One region of the Caballeronia sp. LP006 genome, then DNA from elsewhere that is predicted to be linked to it. Evidence: riboswitches for the same ligand, from Rfam matches in the RefSeq annotation. Region 1 holds a riboswitch; the other holds the start of a gene.
The links. Region 1 has a riboswitch for glycine ahead of gcvT (glycine cleavage system aminomethyltransferase GcvT). Riboswitches for the same ligand answer to the same signal wherever they lie in the genome.
Positions count from the first base shown of each region.

Region 2: it holds a riboswitch for glycine, as region 1 does, so the genes downstream of both, P9250_RS32500 (D-amino acid dehydrogenase) here and gcvT (glycine cleavage system aminomethyltransferase GcvT) in region 1, are expected to answer to the same signal.

Region 1 covers NZ_JARTVW010000005.1:289,455-293,665, reverse strand. Annotated here, with positions in the region: gene P9250_RS18060 (hypothetical protein) at 10-216, opposite strand; gene P9250_RS18055 (hypothetical protein) at 273-776, shown strand; gene P9250_RS18050 (hypothetical protein) at 773-1,165, shown strand; glycine riboswitch at 1,271-1,384, shown strand; glycine riboswitch at 1,407-1,525, shown strand; gene gcvT (glycine cleavage system aminomethyltransferase GcvT) at 1,651-2,772, shown strand; gene gcvH (glycine cleavage system protein GcvH) at 2,848-3,228, shown strand; gene gcvP (aminomethyl-transferring glycine dehydrogenase) at 3,286-4,211, shown strand, end outside.
Region 2 covers NZ_JARTVW010000006.1:422,799-427,009, reverse strand. Annotated here, with positions in the region: gene P9250_RS32505 (GMC family oxidoreductase N-terminal domain-containing protein) at 1-1,165, shown strand, start outside; glycine riboswitch at 1,194-1,294, shown strand; glycine riboswitch at 1,295-1,395, shown strand; gene P9250_RS32500 (D-amino acid dehydrogenase) at 1,447-2,691, shown strand; gene P9250_RS32495 (APC family permease) at 3,145-4,211, shown strand, end outside.

The DNA.
Region 1 (4,211 bases):
ACAGAGTGGCTATGCGATCTGATCGATATGGTGATCACGGCGCAGAGCAACGAATTCCAGGTAAGGCGCATCGAGCGAGAAGCGCTTGCGTTCTTGAGCAAGGGCCGCGAACGTCCTGAGATATGTTGGCTCGTACTCGCATTCACCGCGTTCCTCCGTGGTGATCGCGACGAATGCGTTCGTTGCTCCGAAGCCGCGCAGGCATTGGCGAGGCATGACGTCACCATTCTGACCAATGTGGCGTCGCTAATGTGCGTCTCGGAGAGCCGCGCATGGCGGTGAACTACGCGCGCTTGCTCGCCGATACGCAGCGTAGCGACCCGACAAGCCGGATCAAGGCAGCTCGTGTATTCGTCACGGCGCTGCATGCCGAAGAGGCGGCGGCAATCATGCTTGCTCATGATCTCAATGCAACCGTTGCCGAAGGCGATGCGGAGCTACCGCGCGACATCGAAGCGACGGCACAGATCTTTCTTCGTTGCGGCGTCGATGCCGAGCAACGGCTTGCTTTGTTGGAAACGGCGGTCGAAGCAATCCGCTCGCAAGGCTGCATGATTCGCGGCAGCAGGTTGATGATTTACGACGACACAACGAGATACGAGCTTTATGTCGACGAAACTGCAAGCCAGTGTGGAAACGTCAACTTTGCGATTGCCGGGGCATTGACCACGACCTTCGATAACGCGTACCCAGAGGTGATTACCTTCGTCTGTCGCCCTGTTGGTTCGCTTAGTGCGCTTGCCTCCCGCAGTGCGCTAATGGAGGTGGTGCAATGAGCATCGAGGTTTCCGATCTTCTGCATCTGGCGCAGCAGTTGTCGGCAGGCAATAGCGAATGCGAATGGCGATCCGGCGCGTCGCGAGCTTATTACGCCGCTTATCACAAAACGCTTGCCGTGGCGGACGCCTGCTTGCCGTCAACGCGCGAGGTTGCCGGTCAACATGAACGGCTGACAAATCGGCTCATGACCGTAGGGAACAAAGGCCGCGCGCTGGCCTACGTGCTCATCGACCTAAAAAAAGTGCGTACGCACGCGGATTACCATCTCACGAAGCCGTTTAGTCAGCACGACGCCACCGACCTCGTCGCGAACTGTCTGGCGTTCTTGCCGAAAACCGATACATTTCAGGGGCAAATCAACTCGACCCTGTCAACGACGTTCTGAGGCCGACGCATGGCGAGGCATCGTCGCCAGCCACAACCCGCTCCACCGCACACTCAGCCCCGTCCGAATCCGTTTGACAAGCCTAATTCGGTCGCGTAAATTCGGCCGCACGCGTCGGGAGAGCGCGTGGCTTCTGTCGATTCCAAAATCGACAAGCGAGCCGCGCCGCCGAAGGGGCACACCCACAAACTCTCAGGCAAAAGGACCGGCCGCGTCGAAGAAATCGCCCTTTCGGGCAATTTTTTCGCACTCTGGAGAGCGGCAGCGGCATCGAACGATGTCAGCAGCCCACCGAAGGGGCGCGCGACGGATTTTTTTGATCCGCGCAATCTCTCAGGTACCGAGGACAGAGGGGTCACGCATCGCAACCGCCAGCCGGTATGCGCTTTGCGCTGCTGAAAGTCAGCGAGCAAAGGCATAGTCCGCGGCGAAGGCAGATATCTGCGCGCTGCGTGGCCTTTTTTGTTTCGCGAACCGAGGCCCCGATGACCGCTCTTCAACACACGCCCTTGCATGCCGCCCACCTCGCGCTCAACGCGCGCATGGTCGATTTCGGCGGCTGGGACATGCCCGTCAACTACGGTTCGCAAATCGACGAACATCACGCCGTCCGAACCGACGCGGGCATGTTCGACGTATCGCACATGCGCGTCGTCGATTTCGAAGGCGACGCCGTTCGGCCCTTCTTTCTGCACGCCATCGCCAATAACGTCGACAAGCTGACGACGCCCGGTCGCGCACTGTATTCGTGCCTGCTCAAGACCGACGGCGGCGTCATCGACGATCTGATCGTCTACTACTTCTCCGAAACGAGTTTCCGCGTGGTCGTGAACGCGAGCACGGCGGATAAAGACATCGCGTGGTTCCAGCAACTGAACGCGGAAGGTGGTTTCGATCTGTCGATCCGCCCGCGCGGCGATTTCGGCATCATCGCGGTGCAAGGTCCGAATGCACGCGAAAAGGTCTGGCAAGTGCTGCCGCAGACGCGCGCCGAAACCGAATCGCTCAAACCCTTCAATGCGGCGAAGTTCGCAACCACGCCCTTCGGCGAACTGATGCTTGCGCGCACTGGCTACACGGGCGAGGACGGCTTCGAGATCGTGGTTTCCGCCACACACGTGGAAGCGCTGTGGAACGCGCTCCGTGAAGCCGGCGTGAAGCCCGCAGGCCTCGGCGCACGCGACACCTTGCGTCTCGAAGCCGGCATGAATCTCTACGGCCAGGACATGGATGAAACCGTGTCGCCGCTCGATGCCGGCCTCGCCTGGACTGTCGACCTGAAAACCCCGCGCGATTTCGTCGGCCGCGCCGCGCTCGAAGCGAACGGCTCGCAGTCGAACTTCGTCGGGCTCGTGCTCATCAAGGAGAACGGGCGTGCGGCTGGCGTGCTGCGCGCGCATCAGAAGGTCGTCACGGCGCACGGCGAAGGCGAGATCACGAGCGGCACGTTTTCGCCGTCGATGCAGGAGTCGATTGCGTTCGCTCGCGTCCCGACGCAAGTGGCGATCGGCGATACGGTGCAAGTGCTCATCCGCGACAAGCAAGTTGCCGCGCGCGTGGTAAAACTTCCGTTCGTGCGCAACGGCAAGACGCTCGTGAGCCTTTGAGGCCCGACAGCGGACGAACGTGGCGCGCGCCATCCGATCACGAACCCCACGAACGAATTACGCAAGGAGCATCCAATGAGCATCCCGGCCGATCTGAAATATACCGAATCGCATGAATGGGTCCGCGCCGAATCCGACGGCACACTGACCATCGGCATTACCGATCACGCGCAGGAAGCGCTGGGCGACATCGTGTTCGTCGAACTGCCCGCGGCGGGCAAGGCAGTCGCGGCGGGCGACGCCATCGCGGTGATCGAATCCGTGAAAGCGGCATCCGATATTTACGCGCCGGTGTCGGGCGAAGTCGTCGCGGCGAACGACGCGTTGACTTCGTCGCCGGATTCGGTGAATGGCGCACCGTACGAAAGCTGGCTCTTCAAGATCAAGCCGGCCGCCGACGCCAGTCTCGACAAGCTGCTCGACGCCGAAGGCTACGGCAAGTCGATCGGCGAATAACTCATCTCAATGACGAAAGCGGTTGCGTTTCCAACCGGCCGCTTTGCAGGAATTCACATGAAGCTCGAACATCCGGATCACCTGATGAACCGCACCTCCCTGTCCCTCGCCGCGCTCGAATGCCATGACGCATTCGCGGCACGGCACATCGGTCCCGACGATGCCGACCAGCGCGCCATGCTCGACGCGCTCGGGTTCGCATCGCGCGCGGCGTTCATCGACGCGGTGATTCCGGAATCGATCCGCCGTCAGGAAACGCTGCCGCTCGGCGCGTTCACGCAGCCGAAAAGCGAAGCGGAAGCGCTCGCGTCGCTGCGCAAGCTGGCGAACGAGAATCTCGTGTTTCGCACGTATATCGGCCAGGGTTATTACGGCACGCACACGCCGGGCGTGATCCTGCGCAACGTGCTGGAAAATCCGGCGTGGTACACGGCTTATACGCCGTATCAGCCCGAGATTTCGCAAGGGCGTCTGGAAGCGCTTCTGAACTTTCAGCAGATGGTGATGGATCTCACGGGCCTTGCCATCTCGAACGCGTCGCTGCTCGACGAAGCCACCGCCGCCGCCGAAGCCATGACGCTTCTGCAACGCGTCGGCAAGCCGAAATCGAACCTGTTCTATGTGGCCGACGACGTGCTGCCGCAGACCATCGAAGTGGTGAAGACACGCGCTAAGCCGGCGGGCATCGACGTGCACGTGGGACCGGCCGCGGATGCCGCGAGCGCGAACGCATTCGGCGTGCTGCTGCAATATCCCGGCGCGTATGGCGACGTTCGCGACTACCGCGCGCTCGCCGAAGCGGTGCATGCGGCGGGCGGTTACGTGATCGCCGCAGCCGACTTGCTGGCGCTCACGCTCATCACGCCGCCGGGCGAATGGGGCGCGGACGTGGCTATCGGCAATACGCAGCGTTTCGGCGTGCCGGTCGGCTTCGGCGGTCCGCACGCGGCGTACATGGCCGTGCGCGACGAATTCAAGCGTCA
Region 2 (4,211 bases), on a different contig from region 1:
GGGCATCAACTACAACCCGGATTTCAACTCGGGCAAGCAGGCCGGCTGCGGTCTCTATCAGACGACCACGCGCGACGGTAAGCGATGCAGCGCCGCCACCGCTTATCTTAAGCCCGCGCGCGATCGCAAGAATCTGACTGTTAAAACGGATTCGCGCGTGCTGCGCGTGGTAGTCGAGAAGGGCCGGGCGATCGGCGTCGAATATCTTGAAGGCACGGAGCGCAAATTCGTGCGTGCCGAACGCGAAGTGATCGTGTCGGCGGGCGCCATCGGGTCGCCGCATTTGCTGATGCTCTCTGGCATTGGGCCGGCGGAGCATCTGCGCAGCGTGGGCGTGCCTGTCGTACACGATCTGCCGGGTGTTGGCGAGAACCTTCAGGATCATATGGACATGTTCCTGATTTACGATCTGACCGGGCCGCATAGCTACGACAAGTACAAGAAGCTGCACAATCAGGCGCTCGCCGGACTGGAATACGCGCTGTTCAAGACTGGGCCGGTGGCATCGAACATTTGCGAAGGCGCGCTGCTCTGGTACGGCGACCAGAACGATCCGCTGCCCAATCTTCAGTATCACTTCCTGCCGGGTGCGGGTGTCGAGGAGGGCGCGGATCAGTCGCCGAGCGGCAACGGTCTCACGCTCAACGTGTATCAGACGCGGCCGCGTTCGCGCGGCACGGTGCGCTTAAAGAGCGGTGATCCTTCCGTGCCGCCGCTGGTCGACCCGAACTACCTGTCCGATCCCTACGATGCCGAAGTGCTCGCGGAAGGCGTGCGGATCGGTCAGGAAACGCTCGCACAAAGCGCGCTGAGCAAGTTTGTGCGCGCGCCGTACCGGCCGGGACGCATTCTGACGAGCAAGGAAGAGCGCATTCGCTTCGTGAGGGAAACGGGGCAGGGCGCGCTGCATCCGTCGGGCGCATGCCGCATGGGCGTGGACGAACTGGCCGTGGTCGATCCGACCTTCCGCCTGCACGGCATCGAGGGCCTGCGCGTTGCCGATACGTCGATCATGCCGAAGCTGGTGTCGGGCAATACGAACGCTCCTTCGATGATGCTCGGCGAGCGGCTCGCGCACTTCATCAAGACGAATGCGCGTTCGGCTGCGACCCCTTCTGTGGAAGTGGATCTGAGCGTGTATCGCAGTGAAAAGGTCGTGTCGTGAATATTGACTGCGTAGAATAAATACCTCATCGCGCAGCATGGGAGAGACCATCGTCGGGCATTTGGCCCAGATGGCGCCGACGGAGCAACCGCCCCGGAAACTCTCAGGCAAAAGGACCGTGCAGCGCGGATATCACATCTGGAGAGCGGCGCAGCAGTGCGCCCGCCGAAGGAGATTTGCGGCATTGCCCGCAATTTAAACTCTCAGGCAAATGGGACAGATGGGGCTTCCTCGCCGCCGTTTTGGCGCGTGGCAAGGAATCTCACATTGGACCTTTACAAATGGAACGAATCGCCATCATCGGCGCCGGCATCACGGGCGTCTCGACTGCCTACGCCCTCGCACAACGCGGCCACGACGTGACCGTGTTCGAGCGCCATCGCTATGCGGCAATGGAAACATCGTTTGCCAACGGTGGACAGCTTTCAGCCAGCAACGCGGAAGTGTGGAACAGCACGGCCACCGTGCTCAAGGGCATCAAATGGATGCTGCGCTCGGATGCACCGCTGCTGCTCAATCCCAGGCCTTCCTGGCACAAGTACTCGTGGATCGGCGAGTTTCTCGGCCAGATTTCGAACTATCGCCACAACACCATTGAAACCGTGCGGCTCGCCATCGAAGCGCGCGAGCATCTGTTCTCGGTGGCGCAGCGCGAGGGCATCGAGTTCGATTTGGAGCGGCGCGGCATCCTGCACGTGTACGAGGATCGTAAGGGCTTCGAGGCGGCATCGAAGGTCAATCTCTTGTATCGCGAAGGCGGGCTGGACCGACGCGCGGTGACGGCGGGCGAGATCGAGTCGATCGAACCGGCGATTCGCGGCAGCTTCTACGGCGGCTTCTTCACGCCGTCGGATTCCACCGGTGATATCCACAAATTCACGCGCGGTCTGGCGCAGGCGTGCGTGCGCAAGGGCGTGGAATTCCGCTTCGATTCGGAAATTACGCAGATCACGCAATCCGTTGACGGCATCCGCCTCGACGTAAGCCGCGCCGTGGCATCCGAAGAACACCGCTTCGACAAGCTCGTTATTTGCGCGGGCGTGGGCAGCCGCCAGTTCGCGTCGATGCTGGGCGATCACGTTAACGTGTATCCGGTGAAAGGCTATTCGATCACCGTCTTTCTCGACGATTCGGACAGCCAGAACGGCGCGCCTTGGGTCAGTCTGCTCGATGATGCGGCGAAAATCGTCACCAGCCGTCTGGGAAGCGACCGCTTCCGCGTAGCTGGCACGGCGGAAATTAACGGCGTCAACCGCGATATCCGCGCGGACCGCATCGTGCCGCTGGTCGATTGGGTGCGCCGCTATTTCCCCGAAATCTCGACATCGCGCGTGATTCCGTGGACCGGCTTGCGTCCGATGCTGCCTAGCATGTTGCCGCGCGTGGGCGCGGGCAAGCGGCCGGGCGTGTTCTACAACACCGGACACGGCCATCTGGGCTGGACGCTTTCCATGGCGACCGCAGAGATCCTGGCGTCCGTGCTCGAAGCATCGCAGGACCAGCGCAGCGCCGTCGCGACCATTTAGTCGTTCTTTCATCATACGACCGGGAGCCGGAAACGGTTTCGGGTCGGGTCGGGTCGGGCGCAGCGAATGATACTTTGGGTAACGAAATAAATAGCCAATGTCGCACCGATGCGATTCGGGCATCGCACTCATGAGACAACACCCAGAATGCATCGAACGATTTAATCAAAAAAGCACCTCTCCAACAAAGACATAAATCGAAAAAAAACCATTGGCGCGGGTTTTGCAGCAAGGGACGTACGGGGTTAGCAAGGTTTTAGCGTCCGGTTTCAAAGGAGGCGCCGACGTTGAATATGACGGCGGCGATAAGAGAAATATCGGCACGTTCGTCCGGCAACATTATTTCCGGACGGACTCGGGAGCGTTTGGAGGAGCACTGTGGCAAATCATCATCACCGCTCGGATTCCGAGCATCTTGCATCATTAGGATACGAGCAGAAGTTCGAGCGGAGCATGTCGCTCTGGTCGAATCTCGCGCTGGGATTTCTTTATCTGTCGCCGTTGGTCAGTGTCGTTTCGATGTTCGCGCAAGGCCTGTCCACGGCAGGCCCGCCGTCCATGTTCTGGATCATCATCGTCGGATGCGGGCAATTGCTGGTGGCGCTGGTGTTCAGTGAAGTGGTCGCACAGTATCCGATTGCGGGTGGCCTCTATCAGTGGGCCAGACGGCTGTGGAACGGGCAGTATGCGTGGCTGCTGTCGTGGATCTATCTGTCCTGCGTGATTGTGGCGATTGCGACTACGGCAATCTTTGGTTCGGGCTTTGTCGCGAATCTGTTCGTGGGGACGAAAGAGCATCCGGTTGTCGCCATCACGCCGGGCATGACCGCGTGTGTGGCGGCCGGCATGTTGCTACTCGGGATGATCCTTAATTTCACGGGGACAAAAACACTGGCACGTATCGCGGGGGCGGGACTCGCCGCCGAATTGCTCGGCGTGATCGCAGTGGGACTGTATCTGCTGATCTTCGAACGCAAGCATTCGTTTTCGGTGTTCTTCGACACGATGGGCACGTCGATTAACGGTAACTATATGCCGGCCTTCATCGGCGCGGCGCTCGTCGGTCTGTTCATGGTGTACGGCTTCGAAGCATGCGGCGAAGTGGCCGAAGAAGTTCCAAATCCCGGCCGCCAGATCCCTAAGGCGATGATGCTGACGGTGGTGGTGGGATGCGGATCGGCCATTTTCTCCTTCGCGGGCTATGTGCTCGCCGCGCCCGATCTCACGCTGATCGTGGCGGGCAAGGTGCTCGATCCGATCCCCGAGATTCTTTATCACACCATCGGCTTCTGGGGACTCAAGGCGTTTCAGGCCGTGGCGCTGCTGTCGTTCCTTGCGTGCGTGATGGGGCAGCAAGCCTCCGCAAGCCGCCTCGTCTATTCGTTCGCACGGGACAACATGTTCCCCGGCTCGGCGGTGTTTGCGAAGATGATGAATCACACGCCGGTATGGGCCAACGTCGCGGTCAATTCGCTGTCCGCGCTGCTGATCGTGCTGGTGTATTGCGTGCCGAGTTCGCT